One region of the Mycobacterium sp. NGS17 genome, then DNA from elsewhere that is predicted to be linked to it. Evidence: predicted binding sites of a transcription regulator. Region 1 holds the regulator's gene; each other region holds the start of a gene.
The links. The regulator LexA, encoded in region 1, represses DNA repair genes until DNA is damaged. The targets are predictions, from matches to a motif close to CGAACANNTGTTCG.
Positions count from the first base shown of each region.

Region 2: the regulator LexA is predicted to act here: its motif matches at 2,777-2,790, upstream of AC5Y7E_RS14300 (HNH endonuclease signature motif containing protein).
Region 3: the regulator LexA is predicted to act here: its motif matches at 2,494-2,507, upstream of ruvC (crossover junction endodeoxyribonuclease RuvC).

Region 1 is NZ_JCALED010000004.1:403,242-408,443, reverse strand. It holds gene AC5Y7E_RS12110 (LGFP repeat-containing protein) at 502-2,709, shown strand; gene lexA (transcriptional repressor LexA) at 2,727-3,425, opposite strand; gene AC5Y7E_RS12100 (LysM peptidoglycan-binding domain-containing protein) at 3,719-4,213, shown strand; gene nrdR (transcriptional regulator NrdR) at 4,312-4,776, shown strand; gene AC5Y7E_RS12090 (peroxynitrite isomerase) at 4,829-5,202, shown strand, end outside.
Region 2 is NZ_JCALED010000005.1:415,881-421,082, reverse strand. It holds gene AC5Y7E_RS14305 (flavin-containing monooxygenase) at 1-1,280, opposite strand, end outside; gene AC5Y7E_RS14300 (HNH endonuclease signature motif containing protein) at 1,384-2,745, opposite strand; gene AC5Y7E_RS14295 (hypothetical protein) at 2,988-3,452, shown strand; gene AC5Y7E_RS14290 (nitronate monooxygenase) at 3,565-4,695, shown strand; gene AC5Y7E_RS14285 (Rv1893 family protein) at 4,712-4,933, opposite strand; gene AC5Y7E_RS14280 (hypothetical protein) at 5,011-5,202, opposite strand, start outside.
Region 3 is NZ_JCALED010000004.1:280,472-285,673, forward strand. It holds gene AC5Y7E_RS11330 (hypothetical protein) at 1-26, opposite strand, end outside; gene ruvB (Holliday junction branch migration DNA helicase RuvB) at 268-1,314, opposite strand; gene ruvA (Holliday junction branch migration protein RuvA) at 1,311-1,913, opposite strand; gene ruvC (crossover junction endodeoxyribonuclease RuvC) at 1,910-2,476, opposite strand; gene AC5Y7E_RS11350 (DUF4178 domain-containing protein) at 2,645-3,256, shown strand; gene AC5Y7E_RS11355 (DUF2617 family protein) at 3,274-3,780, shown strand; gene AC5Y7E_RS11360 (DUF4247 domain-containing protein) at 3,777-4,208, shown strand; gene AC5Y7E_RS11365 (DUF350 domain-containing protein) at 4,226-4,681, shown strand; gene AC5Y7E_RS11370 (polyamine aminopropyltransferase) at 4,678-5,202, shown strand, end outside.

The DNA of each region.
Region 1 (5,202 bases):
CGATGCGCGTGGTGCGGGTGTGGGGGGCGGACCGTGAATGCGCCGCCGGCTCACGTACCGTCGGCGCATGTGTTTCCGGTGCGCCGACCGCGTCATCGCGCATAGTCAGCCCCGCGATCGCGCCGTCGGCTCATCCGCGCCGCGCAATTCTGCTGTGCGAGTCGGCAGTCCGGCGTCGTCGCTCGATCGTGCGTTCCCGCCGCCCTCCCGTGCGATATCCGCTACACCGCGCGAACGGTGGCACGGCGGATCGCGATTGGGCCATGGGCAGGCATCATTTCGACATCGGTGTGGTATCCGTTTTTGTAAAATTCGTGATTTGACTTCGCATTTCTTGTTGCTTGGAGCAAAGTTATGCGAGCCCGACGATAAGGCTGATCGTGCGCGGGTCCATTTCCGGCGCGAGTACCGCCCGCTCGCCGGTTATGCAAATAAGGGCATAGCCGCTAAAAGAGCCATGTCCGCCGGCTGGGAGGCTTGGTGAAGGTGCAGAGAGGTCACATGCGCAGGCTGATCGGAAGCGCGCTGGTCAGCTTGACGACCACGGCGCTGGCCGCGGTCTTGTTGGCCCCCACCGCGGTAGCGAGTCCGATAGGCGACGCCGAGGCGGCGATCATGGCCGCGTGGGACAAGGCCGGCGGCGACACCTCGCCATTGGGCGCCCGCAAGGGCGACGTGTACCCCGTCGGGGACGGTTTCGCCCTGGACTTCGACGGCGGCAAGATGTTCTTCACCCCGGCCACCGGGGCCAGATTCGCCTACGGGCCTGTCCTGGACAAGTACGAGTCGCTGGGCGGGCCGGCCGGCAGCGATCTGGGCTTCCCGGCGATCGACGAAGTTCCGGGTCTCGCCGGTCCGGACAGCCGGGTGATCACCTTCTCCGCCAGCGACAAGCCGGTGATCTTCTGGACGCCCGAGCACGGCGCACACGTGGTGCGCGGCGCCCTGAACGCCGCCTGGGACAAGCTGGGCAGCTCGGGCGGGGTGCTCGGTGTGCCGGTCGGCGACGAGACCTACAGCAGCGAGGTGTCCTCACAGAAATTCAGCGGCGGCCAGGTCTCGTGGAACAGGCAGACCAAGCAGTTCACCACCGAACCGCCGGCGCTGGCCGACCAACTCAAGGGCCTGCAGGTGGCGATCGATCCCACCGCGGCGATCAATACCGCCTGGCGCGCGGCGGGCGGCCCCACCGGACCCCTGGGCGCCAAGCAGGGCGGGCAGTATCCGATCGGCGGCGACGGAATCGCCCAGAACTTCGCCGGCGGCAAGGTGTTCTTCACCCCGGCCACCGGCGCGAATGCGGTCGAGAGCGACATCCTGGCCAAATACGAGTCGCTGGGGGGACCGGTCGGCAGCGACCTGGGATTCCCGACCGCCAACGAAACCGACGGCAACATCGGGCGTGCCAGCCGCGTCGCCACCTTCTCCGCTGCCGACAAGCCGGTCATCTTCTGGACGCCCGACCACGGCGCCTTCGTCGTGCGTGGGGCGATGAAGGTGGCGTGGGACAAATTGCGCGCTCCGGCGGGCAAGCTCGGCGCCCCGGTCGGCGACCAGGCCGTCAACGGCGACGTGATCTCCCAGCAGTTCACCGGCGGCAAGGTTTCGTGGAACCGGGCGAAGAACACGTTCAGCACCGATCCGTCCAACCTGGCGCCGCTGCTGTCCGGGCTGCAGGTGTCGGGTCAGGACCAGCCGAGCAATTCGGCCCTGCCGGCGCGCCCGAAGAAGTCCACCTGGCACTGGTGGTGGCTGGTGGTCGCCATTCCGGTGCTGGCGCTGCTCGTGCTGATGGCGTGGGTGCTGTTCGGTGGGCGGCGCCGGCCTGCGCACGAGGAGGCGGCGGCCTACGCGCCCGGTCACGGGGGGAACCTCGGCTACGACGCCGACGAGCGCTGGGGCCACGACGATGCCGACGTCGGCGCCGACCCGTTCGGGCTCGGCGCGACGCATCAACCGGAGCCGGAACCGGACGCCGGGCGGGTCAGCTGGCAACGTCAGGCTCCTGCCGATAGCGACTATCGGTTCCACGAGGAGGAAGACCCCGACGCCGTCGATACCGACTCGATCCCGGTCGTCTCCGCGGAGATGCTGTCGGAGGACGAGTATGCCGAGGCGGGGGCCGACTACGCCGACTACACCGACGGCGTCCCCGAGGTCGCCGAGCCCGAGGCGGCGGACGACGCCGCCTACGTCGACGCCGACGGCCCCGATGCGGGTTATCCGCAGGAGGCGTATCCGGAAGACGAGTACCCCGACGTCGCCGTTTCCGGCATCCCGCCGGAGGGCGACGCGGCGGAAGGCCTCCTGGAAACCGCTGAGCCAGAAGACGAATACCTCGACCTCGCGGCGCCGGAACCGGACGTCGAACCCGAAGCGCACACCGCGACGGAGGCCGACATGACGGACACGGCGGTGGGAGCCGCCGCGGTCGCCGATGCGGTCGCGGCCGGGCCTCCGGCGCGAAGCGGCCGGCACGCCGCCGATGACGCCTCGGAAAACGGCCTGGCTGCCCCGGACGGGCGACCCACGATCCACCTGCCGCTCGATGATCCGTACCAGGCGCCCGACGGATACCCCGTCAAGGCCAGCGCTCGCTACGGCTTGTACTACATGCCGGGTAGCGACCTGTATCAGGACACGCTCGCCGAGCTCTGGTTGTCGAGCGAAGAAGTCGCTCAGGCCAACGGCTTCACCCGGGCTGACTGACCGAGGCCGGGCGCGCGTCAGACCTTGCGGATGACGGTGACGACCTTGCCCAGCACGCTGGCGTCGTTGCCCGGGATGGGATCGAACGCCGGGTTGTGCGGCATCAGCCACACCTGGCCGCCGGCGCGTTTGAACGTCTTGACCGTGGCCTCGCCGTCGAGCATCGCCGCGACGATGTCACCGTTGTCGGCGACGTTCTGCTGACGGACCACCACCCAGTCGCCGTCGCAGATCGCGGCATCGACCATCGAATCACCGACGACCTTGAGCAGGAAAAGCGTGCCCTCACCGACCAATTCGCGCGGCAGGGGAAAGACGTCTTCGACGGCCTCTTCGGCCAGGATGGGTCCGCCGGCCGCGATGCGCCCGAGCACCGGGACGAACGTGGGTTCCGGTAGGGCGTCCGAACCGGCCACTTCGGTGGTGGGGGCCGCCACGTCGTCGTCGGCCCCGCGGACGTCGACGGCCCGCGGGCGGTTGGGGTCGCGGCGCAGGTAACCCTTGCGCTCCAGGGTGCGAAGCTGGTGCGCCACCGATGACGTCGACGTCAGACCGACGGCATCGCCGATCTCCCGGATGCTCGGCGGGTAGCCGCGGCTGGTGACCGAGGCGCGGATGACATTCAGAATGGTGCGCTGCCGTTCGGTCAGCGAGGAATCCACGGAGTGCAGCCGACCCTCGGGACCGGCCGATGAAACGTCGTTGCTGTCGCCCATGGCACCGAATGTAGCCGCACCGAGGACAAGAATCAAACATGTGTTCGAGTGGCGTGTCGCGGCGGTTCGCGTCGGCGCAAAACAAGCGCGAAGCCGGACGAATCACAAATGTGTAACTCTTCGAGATATCGGGTATTTGAGTGCTCGTGACAGTGGTAGAGGCCGACGAACTTGTCGGTGGTGTGATCTAGCGTTTGCTCGTGCGACACGCTTCGCTCAAATGTTCGGTTTCGAACATACAAGCGATTAGTGTCGAACACACGAGCGAGAGCTAGTTGACCGGAGGAACGAAGATGACAGTCATCCACACGCCCGCGCCGCGTACCAGCAGTCTTCGGCGCCCGATCAATGGACCCGTCCTGGGGGCTCGCTACGGACGGGAGGGGCTGGCCCGGTCCCGCCGGCCCGCGCCGTCGCGGCCCGCGGGCGCCGCCACGCGCTACTACGGCACCGGGGTGGCAATGTCCGTCGCTCCGCACCGCAGGCGCGCCGCCACCTGGGCGTCGACCATCGGGCTGGCGCTGGCCGCCGGTGCGATCACGCTGTGGCTGGGTCTCGTCGCGAACGTCGGCCAGGTGCTCAACGGCGACTCCTCGAACTCGGCGACCCAGCTTCCCGACCGGCTCGCCGTCGTCCGCGTCGACGCGGGGGAGTCGCTCCAGGATTTCGCGCACCGCGTGGCGCCCGGCGCGCCGGCACCCCAGGTCGCCGATCGCATCCGCGAACTCAACGATCTGCACTCGCCCAACCTGCTGGCGGGCCAGACCCTCATCGCTCCGGTCGGCTGAGTGGCGTTGCGCCGAAACCGATGTGTTAGCCGTGCAGGTCAGCGCGCGGGTACGCTCAAGGTCCTGCGGTATCTTGTCGGCGCGACGAAGGAGCGGTCATGCACTGTCCGTTCTGTCGCCATCCCGACTCGCGGGTGATCGACTCCCGCGAAACCGATGAAGGCCAGGCCATTCGGCGTCGCCGATCCTGTCCCGAGTGCGGACGGCGTTTCACCACGGTGGAGACCGCGGTCCTGGCGGTGGTCAAGCGCAGCGGCGTCACGGAGCCGTTCAGCAGGGAGAAGGTCGTCAGCGGCGTCCGTCGGGCCTGCCAGGGGCGACAGGTCGATGACGATGCGCTCAACCTGCTGGCCCAGCAGGTCGAAGACACCGTGCGCGCGGCGGGCTCACCGGAGATCCCCAGTCACGAGGTCGGGTTGGCCATTCTGGGGCCGCTACGCGACCTGGACGAGGTGGCTTACTTGCGGTTCGCCTCCGTCTATCGGTCATTCGAGTCCGCGGACGATTTCGAACGCGAGATCCAGGCAATGCGGGATCACCGCAGAGTGGCAGCTCGGGGCTGACACCGGGCCGGGCTCCGATTGCCCGCAACCTCGCCGGGCTAGGCTCGCTTTCATGCCCACGGACTTGCACCCCGACCTCGCGGCGCTTGCCCCGCTCCTTGGGACCTGGTCCGGCCAGGGTGCGGGTAAATACCCGACGATCCCGCCCTTCGACTATCTCGAAGAAGTCGTGTTCGCCCACGTCGGTAAGCCGTTTCTCGCCTACGGACAGAAAACCAGGGCGGTTGCCGACGGGAAGCCGTTGCACGCCGAAACCGGCTACCTTCGGGTGCCGCAACCAGGTCACATCGAATTGGTGCTGGCGCATCCCAGCGGCATCACCGAAATCGAGGTCGGCACCTACTCGGTCACTGGTGACCTCATCGAAATGCAGATGTCGACCACGTCGGTGGGGCTGACACCCAGCGCCAAGGAGGTGACCGCGCT
Region 2 (5,202 bases), on a different contig from region 1:
AACAGGTCGGCATCTTCGGTGACCTGGCTGGTGATCCATTGCGAAAACATCAGGTGCGCGGCGGCATTGATGTCGCTGACGGCGTGATCCTGGTCGGCGTAGCCGAGGTCCCCTTCGGCGGCGTCCAGACCTTTGTCCGAGCCGGGCCACAGCACCAGGAAGCGGTACCACCTGCCATAGAACGGAAGGTGGCGCATCGCCCAGCGCACACCGTCGGCGACCTCGTCGTGATACATCGGGTTGGGAAACATCCACTGCGCGGTCCGCTGGAACACCGTGAGGTGCTCGACCTCATCGGCGATCGCCGGAGCGATTTGGAAACCACTGGCGCCCGCGCCGACAAGTGCGACCCGCTTGCCTTTCAGGTCTACCGAATGATCCCAGGCAGCCGAGTGAAAAGCCGGTCCCTGGAAGGTGTCGGCTCCGTCAAACCCGGGAAGGTTGGGACGGTTCAGTTGGCCCACCGCGGTGATGAGCGCGCGGGCCTGCACGACGGCCGTTTGGCCGTCGGCAGAGCGCAGCGAAACACTCCACGTACCGACGTCGTCGTTCCATTCGGCAGCGAGAACCTCGGTGCGCCAACGCACGTGCCCAGCCAGGTCGTGTTTGTCGATGACCTTGGTGAAATAGTCCTGCAGCTCGTATTGCTCGGCGAAGAAGTGCGTCCAGTCGTTGTTGGGTTCGAAGCTGTAGCAGTAGAAGTGGTTGGCCACATCCACCCGTGCGCCGGGATACGTGTTCTCCCACCAAGTTCCGCCGGGGCCCGCGTTCTTCTCCACGATGGTGAAGGGAATGTTGGCCTGCTTGAGACGGACGCCGGCCAGGATGCCGGATTCGCCACACCCGACGACCAGGACCGGAAGCTCAGCGGCGCGCTCGGGCGGCAACGCGACGGGGCGCCGCAGGTCGACGCCGCCCAGGTCCAGCTCTTCGATGACCAGCGACAGATAGTCGTCCGGAACGTGCTCGCACGCCGCCCAATCCATCATTTCCCTGATGAGTTCGGGGCTCAGCGGCTGCGGTTCGGGGCAACCGCGGTCCCGGTACTCGGCGATCACCGACACGGCTTCGCTGCGGGCCCGCGCCTTGTCCTCCTCCGACATGAACCCCTGGACCTCGTTGAGGAAGATGCCCATCTGCTTGAAGTCGCGGATGAACCGTGGGTCGCCGGTGATATGGACAAGCGAGAGCAACAGCGTGGGGATGCTGACATCCTCTAGCGCGGCGGCGATCTCGGCGGTGGATGTGGTGAAGGGATCGCCGGCGTAACGGCTGCGCATCTGATCCTCTCGGTGGCCTGTACGCCAATTACGCTACGCATCGTTTCGTAATTGGCAGCACTACGCTACCCGCTGGCGCGGCCGCGGATCAAGGGATCCGACTCTACGGGCCGTCGTCGTCCTCGTCCGCCAATAGCTTTTCGGGGTGGTGGAAGGTGTTGACCCGGGGTTGGCCGCGGTCGAGGTGTGTGGGTGGGATCCATTCGGTGTCGCCGTTGGCGCGTTGTCGGGTGGTCCAGCCTTTCTCGAGCAGCCGGTGGTGGGGCCCGCAGGCCATGGCGAGTTGGTCGATGTCGGTGCGGTACGTCCTGGCCCAATCTTCGACATGGTGAATCTCGCATTTATAGCCGGAGATGTCGCAGCCGGGATGCGTACAGCCACGGTCCTTGGCGTACAGAACAATTCGTTGCCCCGGCGACGCGAGGCGCTTGGTGTGATACAGCGCTAACGCCTTGCCCTTGTCGAAGATCGCCAGATAGTGATGTGCGTGGCGGGCCAGGCGGATGACGTCGGACATCGGCAGGATGGTGCCACCGCCGGTCAAACCCTTTCCGGCCGCGGCTTCGAGGTCGGCGAGGGTGGTGGTCACGATGATGCTGGCCGGTAAGCCGTTGTGCTGACCGAGGTTTCCGCTGGCGAGGTCGGCGCGTAGGGCGGCGTTGAGGCCGTCGTGGTTGCGCTGCCCGGTGCTGCGGGTGTCGCCCTGCACCGCCGCCTCCGACGGGGCCCCGTCCACTATCGGCGTGTCGTCGTCGGGGTTGCCCATGCCGGGCGCGGCCAGCTTGGCCAGCACCGCCTCCCAGCTGGCGCGTGCCTCCGGCGTCAGCCATCCACTCAGGCGCGACATACCGTCGGCCTGCTGATTGCCGAGCACCACCCCCCGCATCCGGGCCCGGTCTTCGTCGGTGTAGCTGCCGTCGGGGTTGAGGCAATCCATCAGGCGCCGGGCGAGTTTGGCGAGCTGATCGGGGCGGAATTCGGTGGCCTTGGCCGCCAGCTGCTTTTCGGCGTGCACACAGGTCTCGAGGTCGACGGACTCGGGCACCTGGTGGAAGAACCGCCGGATCACCGACACGTGGTCGGCACCGATTGCCCCGTCGCGCTGGGCGGCCGCGGTCGCGGGCAACACCGGCGCCAACGGCTCGCCGGTCAGCGCCCGGCGCGGACCCAGATCCGCCGCCTCGGCGATCCGGCGGCCCGCCTCGGCCCGAGTGATATGCAGGCGGTCGGCCAACACCCAGGACAGCTTGCCGCCGAGCTCCGCTGAATCCCCTTGCTCACCAAGCTGATTGATGAGCTGATGGGTAGGCGTCTGCAGTTTGCGTACCACGCATTCGAATTTCCCCAAGAGAGCCAGGCGTTCCGGGTTGGTCAGCGCCTCATAGGAATGCTCCCGCAAGCGGGAGGCCACAGTGCACAACGCATCAACGTCGCCCTGGATCTGCTCACGGTCCACGAAAGTCACGCGCGCCGCCTCTGAATCACTTCCAACGTATCGAACGCATGTTCGAATACTACGTTCCCCCGCCGACAGAATCCGCCCAGATGAGAACACCGGGACATAAGTGGCACAAGTGATTTCAGCCCCGGCCACCGCGCCAGCCCTCGTCGGCCTGCCGCCTCTTGCGCTGCCGAGAACAATGGGTCCAAGCGGCCACCGCGCTGCGGCGCGGTTCCCTGGGATGGATCAAGAGGTGGGTGAGCGCCATGGCCTCGTTGCTCATGGCCTGCGGCGGGTTCCTCCTCGCCGTCTTGTGGATGGACTTGATTTTCGACGTTCAAGTTCTTCGATACCGGAAGGCCACGGCCGAACTCCCCGAGGCCGTGCTGGCTTCCCTCGCGGCGTACTACCACCGCGCGGCCACGACGTCTCGGCCGATGAACCGTTTGATCGTGCTCGTGATGCTCGCCCTGTTGGGCACGCTGGTGGTGCAGGCGGCCCGCGGACACGATCCGGGCTGGCTGCTGGTGACCTCTGCCCCGCTAGCGGGCATCCCGATCATGTTGGCGTTGACGCACACGGTCCCGGATGCGGTGCGACTCGGGCATCGCGCCGACAGTCCGTCCGAGCAGACGCGGCTGGCTCGCTCGGTCTGCCGGGACCATCTGCTCTGCGCCGCCTCCATGCTTGTGTTCCTCATCCTGTGGGTGGCGAACAGCATCGCGGCCTGACGGCAGTGACGGGTCGTAGTAATCACATCCAAATCAGGACCCGCTGGCCACGTCAGTGAGCTCCGTACTAAACTAGAACACGTTTCAATTCGGCGAGCTTCCAGGAGTTGTAATGCACACCCCTATCTGCGACGAACTCGGCATCGAGTTCCCGATTTTCGCCTTCACCCACTGCCGCGACGTCGTCGTGGCGGTCAGCAAGGCCGGGGGGTTCGGCGTGCTCGGAGCGGTCGGCTTCACGCCCGAGCAGCTGGAGATCGAGCTGAAGTGGATCGACGAGAACATCGGCGACCACCCCTATGGCGTCGACATCGTGATCCCGAACAAATACGAGGGCATGGACTCCCACCTGTCCGCGGAGGAGCTGGCCGACACGCTGCGCAAGATGGTGCCGCAGGAGCACCTCGACTTCGGCAAGAAGATCCTCGCCGACCACGGCGTGCCGGTCGAGGACAGCGACGGCGACACCCTGCAACTGCTCGGTTGGACCGAGGCCACGGCCACGCCCCAGGTCGAGGTCGCGCTCAAGCACCCCAAGGTCAAGATGATCGCCAACGCCCTCGGTACCCCGCCGGCGGAAATGATCAAGCACATTCACGACGCCGGACTCAAGGTGGCGGCGCTGTGCGGTTCGCCGTCGCAGGCTCGCAAGCATGCCGACGCGGGTGTCGACATCATCATCGCCCAGGGTGGCGAGGCCGGTGGGCACTGCGGCGAGGTCGGTTCGATCGTGCTGTGGCCCCAGGTCGTCAAGGAGGTCGCGCCGGTTCCGGTGCTGGCCGCCGGCGGCATCGGCAGCGGTGAGCAGATCGCGGCCGCGCTGGCGCTCGGCGCGCAAGGTGCCTGGACCGGGTCGCAATGGCTGATGGTCGAGGAGTCCTCGAACACCCCGGTTCAGCAGGAGGCCTACGTCAAGGCGGGAAGCCGCGACACCGTGCGAAGCCGCTCGTTCACCGGTAAGCCCGCGCGCATGCTGCGCAACGACTGGACCGAGGCATGGGAGGCGCCCGAAAACCCGAAGCCGCTAGGAATGCCGTTGCAGTACATGGTGTCCGGCATGGCCGTGCGGGCAACCAACCGCTACCCCAACGAGTCCGTCGACGTGGCGTTCAACCCGGTTGGTCAGGTGGTCGGGCAGTTCACCAAGGTGGAGAAGACCTCAACGGTCATCGAACGCTGGGTGCAGGAGTACCTGGAAGCCACCAACCGGCTCGACGAGCTCAACGAGGCCGCCTCCGTTTAACGCGAAGGGCTCGCGCCTAGACGTCGTCGACTTCGTCGTGGCCGGTGAACGCTTCCTTTGTCCGGTCCAGCGCGTACGTTCCGATGTCGATCGAGTTCCGGACGATGCCGCTGGCGCCGCCGGCGACGTCGCCGCGGAGGATGTCGCTGGCGTGTTCGACGATGTCGGACGCTTTCTCGACGGCGTTGGTCGCGATGTCCCTCGCCGCGTCGACTGCATCTCTGGGATTGAAGGCCATCTGGAATCTCCTTTGTCGCAGGACGGTTGCTACGACTCTAGACGGGGCCGGGCGCCGTTTCTCGTCGGCAGTGCGTCTCAGTAATGCACCAGCGTGCGCCAGTAATCTTCGGGAATCTCGGCCCCGGAGCGCATTATTCGGGCCAGCCCGACGGCCATCGCGATGCCCAGCAGCCCAAGCCAAAGCCCGGTCACTGCGATGACGACCCACAGCACGGCGGTGACTGCGGGCCAGGGTGATAGCACGGCGAGCACGGGGGCGAAGAAAAA
Region 3 (5,202 bases), 120 kb from region 1:
TCGTAGTCGTGGCTTCTGGTCCTCATCGGAACCTCCTTCAGACAGGTATGACTGCTGTGAGGCTGGTTACCCGAGGGTCCTGGGGTGTAACCGCTCACGCGGTACCCATGTGTTTGCTGAGGCCGCTGGGGCGAGGCTCGCCCGGCGTGGCCGAGGCCGCGCGATCGACGATGCGGGCGGGTCTGAGCAGGCCGGAGGCACCATCGGCCGGGCACCGGGACAGGCTTGGGCGCAAAGGTCACGATTTGGCCGCGATTGGGCGGCCCGCTAATCGAACAAACCGGCCTGTCCGAAGCCGGTGACGCCGGCCGGAGGGGTCATGCCGAGGTGCGTCCAGGCCAGGGCGGTCGCCACCCGGCCTCGCGGCGTCCGCGCGACCATGCCGGCACGCACCAGGAACGGCTCGCACACCTCCTCCACGGTGGCGGCCTCCTCTCCCACCGCCACCGCCAAGGTCGACACCCCGACCGGTCCGCCGCCGAAGCTGCGGGTCAGCGCCGAAAGCACGGCCCGGTCCAGCCGGTCCAGGCCCAGCTCGTCGACGTCGTAGACCGCCAGCGCGGCCTTGGCGACGTCGCGGGTGATCACGCCGTCGGCGCGCACCTCGGCGAAGTCGCGGACCCGGCGCAACAACCGGTTGGCGATCCGCGGTGTCCCCCGCGAGCGCCGGGCGATCTCCTCGGCCGCGTCGCCGCCGAGTTCGATGCCCAGGATCCCGGCGGAGCGGGCCAGCACCCGCTCCAGCTCGGAGGGCTCGTAGAAGTCCATATGCGCGGTGAAACCGAACCGATCCCGCAGCGGGCCGGTCAGCGCGCCCGACCGGGTGGTCGCGCCGACCAGGGTGAACGGCGCCAGCTCCAGCGGAATCGACGTCGCCCCGGGACCCTTGCCGACCACCACATCGACCCGGAAGTCCTCCATGGCCAGGTAGAGCATCTCCTCGGCGGGCCGGGCGATGCGGTGGATCTCGTCGATGAACAGCACGTCGTGCTCGACCAGGTTGGACAGCATCGCCGCCAGGTCACCAGCGCGTTCCAGCGCGGGCCCCGACGTCATCCGCAGCGAGGACCCGAGCTCGGCCGCGATGATCATCGCCAGTGACGTCTTGCCCAGCCCCGGCGGACCGGACAACAGGATGTGGTCGGGTGTGCCGCCGCGGTTTTTTGCGCCTTCGAGGACGAGCTGCAGCTGCTCGCGCACCCGCGGCTGGCCGATGAACTCGCGCAGCGAGCGCGGACGCAGGCTGACGTCGATGTCGCCCTCGCCCACGGTCAGCGCCGGGGAGACCTCTCGTTCCTCGTAGTCGTCGGTCATCGGGACTTGCCCAGCATCGACAGGGCGGCGCGCAGGGCGGCCGTCGTGGTGGCACCGTGGTCGGCGGCCAGCACCTTGTCGGTGGCTTCCTCGGCCTGCTTGACGGCGAAGCCGAGCCCGACCAGGGCCTCCACCACCGGCCCGCGGATCGCGTGGCCGTTGAGGCCCGCCGCCGGGGACACCCCGCCGGCCGCGAAGCCGGCGCCGACCTTGTCGCGCAATTCCAGGACCATCCGTTCGGCGCTGCGCTTGCCTATCCCGGGCACCCGGGTCAGCGCGGTGACGTCGCCGTCGTGCAGCGCCTGTCGCAGCGCCCCGGCGTCGTGTACGGCCAGGGTCGCCATCGCCAGCCGCGGCCCGACCCCCGACACCGACAGCAGCGTCAGGAACAGGTCGCGGGCGTCGGCGTCGGCGAAGCCGTAGAGCGTCATCGAGTCCTCGCGGACGATCATCGCGGTGATCAGCCGCGCCTCGGTCCCGGCCCGCAGCGTAGACAGCGTCGACGGCGTCGCGTTCACCCGATAGCCGACGCCGGCGGCCTCGATCACCACGTGATCGAGCGCCACCTCGAGGACCTCGCCGCGCACCGAGGCGATCATCGCGCCGCCTTCAGCTTGGCGTCCAGCGTGGCCTTGTATTTTCGCCGCTGCTCGGCGGCCATCGCCTCCGCCGCGGCCATCCGGGCGATCATCGGCGCCCGCCAGCAATGGCAAATCGCCAGCGCCAGCGCGTCCGCGGCGTCCGCCGGTGTCGGTTTGGCTTGCAGCGCAAGGATTCTGGTGACCATGGCGGTGACTTGGGCCTTATCGGCGGCGCCGTTTCCGGTGACCGCGGCCTTGACCTCGCTGGGGGTGTGGAAGTGCACGTCGATGCCGCGTTTGGCCGCGGCCAGCGCGACGACGCCGCCGGCCTGGGCGGTGCCCATCACGGTCGACACGTTGAGTTGGGAGAACACCCGCTCGACCGCCACGACGTCCGGCTGATGGGTCGCCAGCCAATGCTCGACGGCATCGCTGATCGTCAGGAGCCGCTCGGCGAGCGGCGCGTCCGAGGGCGTGCGCACCACGTCGACATCGAGCGCGACCACCGCGCGCCCCCGCCCGGTTTCGACGACCGACAGACCGCATCGGGTCAGGCCGGGATCGACGCCCATCACCCGCATTCCCGCTCCCATCTAGTAGAACAGCTGTTCGATACCTTACGGCCACCGGCGACAGGTCCGGGTAGGACACGCGGCGCTTCCCGGGGCAACGTTGGGACGCCGAGGCATGAAAAAGCTGTTAGCTTTAGCCCACGTTCGCTCGAGCAATGTGGCAACGGAGGGATTGGCGTGGGATCTCTGCTGGTCATGATCGCCGTGGCGCTCTTCATCGCGTCCATCGTGGTGCTGGTGGTGGCTTTGCGACGGCCCAAGCAGCCGGCCCAGCGGGGCGGCCGCCAGGACCCGCTCTCCGCCGACGCGATGCCGCAGTTCGGGCCGCGCCAACTCGGGCCCGGCGCCATCGTCAGCTACGGCGGCATCGACTACATCGTGCGCGGATCGGTCACCTACCGCGAAGGGCCCTTCGTGTGGTGGGAGCACCTGCTGGAGGGCGGCGACCAACCACTCTGGTTCAGCGTCGAGGAGGACGAGGGACGCCTGGAACTGGCGATGTGGGTCAAACGCAAGGATGTGTCCCTGCGGCCCGGCGACCAATACCTCGTCGACGGGGTCACGTTCCATGAGTCCGAACGCGGCCGCGCCTCTTACACGACCGAAGGCGCCACCGGCCTGCCGGCCGGCGGAGACATGGAGTTCGTCGACTGCGCCAACGCCGACGAGTCGGCGCTGCTCTCGTTCGAGCGCTGGGCCCCGGACATGCCCTGGGAGGTGTCGACGGGCAAGTCCGTATCGCCCGGCGAAATCACCGTGTATTCGGCACCCCCACCCAGCTCGGCGTAGGGCTAGAGGTCACGCCGGTGCCCCTTCATCAGCTCGCCGTGACTCCGGCGGACGTATCCGGGGAAAGGCTGGGACTCGCGCTCAACGCGCCCGTGCCCGCTCCCCTGGCCAGCTGCCGCCTGGACCACCCGGCCGGCGGCGCCACGCTCTTGCTGGGTGTGCTCGGCGCGTCACATGTCGTCGCGGTCGGGCACGCGTTCTCCGAGGAAATCTCCTGCACGGCACGCAATCTCGGGGCCGACCTGCCCGAGCGCACCGACGCGCCCGGTTACCGCCTTCACTCGCGTACGGACACCCACGACGAGGCGAGCTTTCGCCGGCTCGCGCAGGACCTGCGCGACCGTTGCGCGCGGCTGGACGGCTGGCTCGGCGGCACCTTCCCCGGCGATGACGCCGCGCTGACCGTGCTGGCCGCCGAGCCCGACGGCACCGGCTGGCGCTGGCAGACCTGGCACCTCTACCCGGCTCGCCTCGCGGGCGGCGGCGGAACGGTGGTTCACACGGCCAGCCGGTGGCGCCCGTGAGCCGCAACCGCCTTTTCGTGATCGCCGGAGTGCTGGGCGCGGCCGCCGTGGCGTGCCTGATCTTCGGAATCATCTTGCTGCAGAGGAACATTGGCTCGTACGTGGCCGGTCATTATCACGAGTACGCCCGCGACGCGAACGGGACCCGCTACCAGTGCACCGGTTCGCCCGAACAGGTCGCCGACGCGCTGGCCGACTACGCCCAACCCGACGCGCGGGCCGACAACGGCAAGACCGAATACCTGCGCTACAGCAACAACATCGTGATCGTCGGCCCCGACGGCGGTTATCAGTGCAGCATCCGAGTCGAACCGCTGAGCGCCGGATACAGCCACGGCGCCTTCATCTTCCTGGGCCCCGGATTTTCCCCTGGATCCCCCTCGGGCGGCGCCGGAGGCACCCCCGGCGGCCCCGGCGGAATCAAGTGAACGCAAAGGAGAGCACCATGTACCTCGCCGTCGAGATCGGCACCGTCGACATCAATCCCGTGCTGAAGGGCGCGGTCGCGACGATCCTGTATTTCGTCGTCGGCATGGCCGTCCTTCTCATCGGGTTCTACGCGGTCGACCTGCTGACCCCGGGAAAGTTGCGCCAGCTGGTGTTCATCGACCGCCGCCCCAACGCCGTGGTGGTCGCGGGCGCGATGTACATCGCCCTGACCGTCGTCATCATCACCGCCATCGCCAACAGCTATAGCCAGCTGGGCCAGGGACTCCTGGGCGTGGCGGTGTACGGGCTGATGGGCGTGATCCTGCTGGGGATAGCGCTGCTGGCGATGCATCTGCTGATACCGGGCAGCTTTCACGAGCACATCGACGAGCCGGAGCTGCATCCGGGATCGTTCGCCGTGGCGCTGATACTGCTCGCCGTGGGAGGGGTGACCGCCGCGGCGGTGTCATGAGCGCTGTCGATGTGCGGCCGCCCGAGGTGGCGCCGTCCGCGGGGCCGTCGGGTCGATGGCGGGCGCTGCTGCTGGCCGCGGTGGCGGCGTGCGCGGCCTGCGGCATCGTGTACGAACTCGCGCTGCTGACGCTGTCGGCCAGCCTCGACGGCGGCGGGATCGTCGCCACCTCCCTGATCGTCGCGGGCTACATCGCCGCGCTGGGCGTGGGCGCCCTGCTGGTCAAACCCCTGCTGGCGCACGCCGCGATCACCTTCATCGCCGTCGAGGCGCTGCTGGGCATCATCGGTGGCCTGTCGGCGGCGGCGCTGTACGTGGTGTTCGCGTTCGTGGATGGGTCGACGTGGGTGCTCGCGTTGAGCACGGCGCTCATCGGTGGCTTGGTGGGCGCCGAGGTGCCGCTGCTGATGACGCTGCTGCAAGGTGGCCGGGCAGCCGGTGCCGCCGATGCCGGGCGGACGCTGGCCAACCTCAACGCCGCCGACTACCTGGGCGCGCTGCTGGGCGGGCTGGTCTGGCCG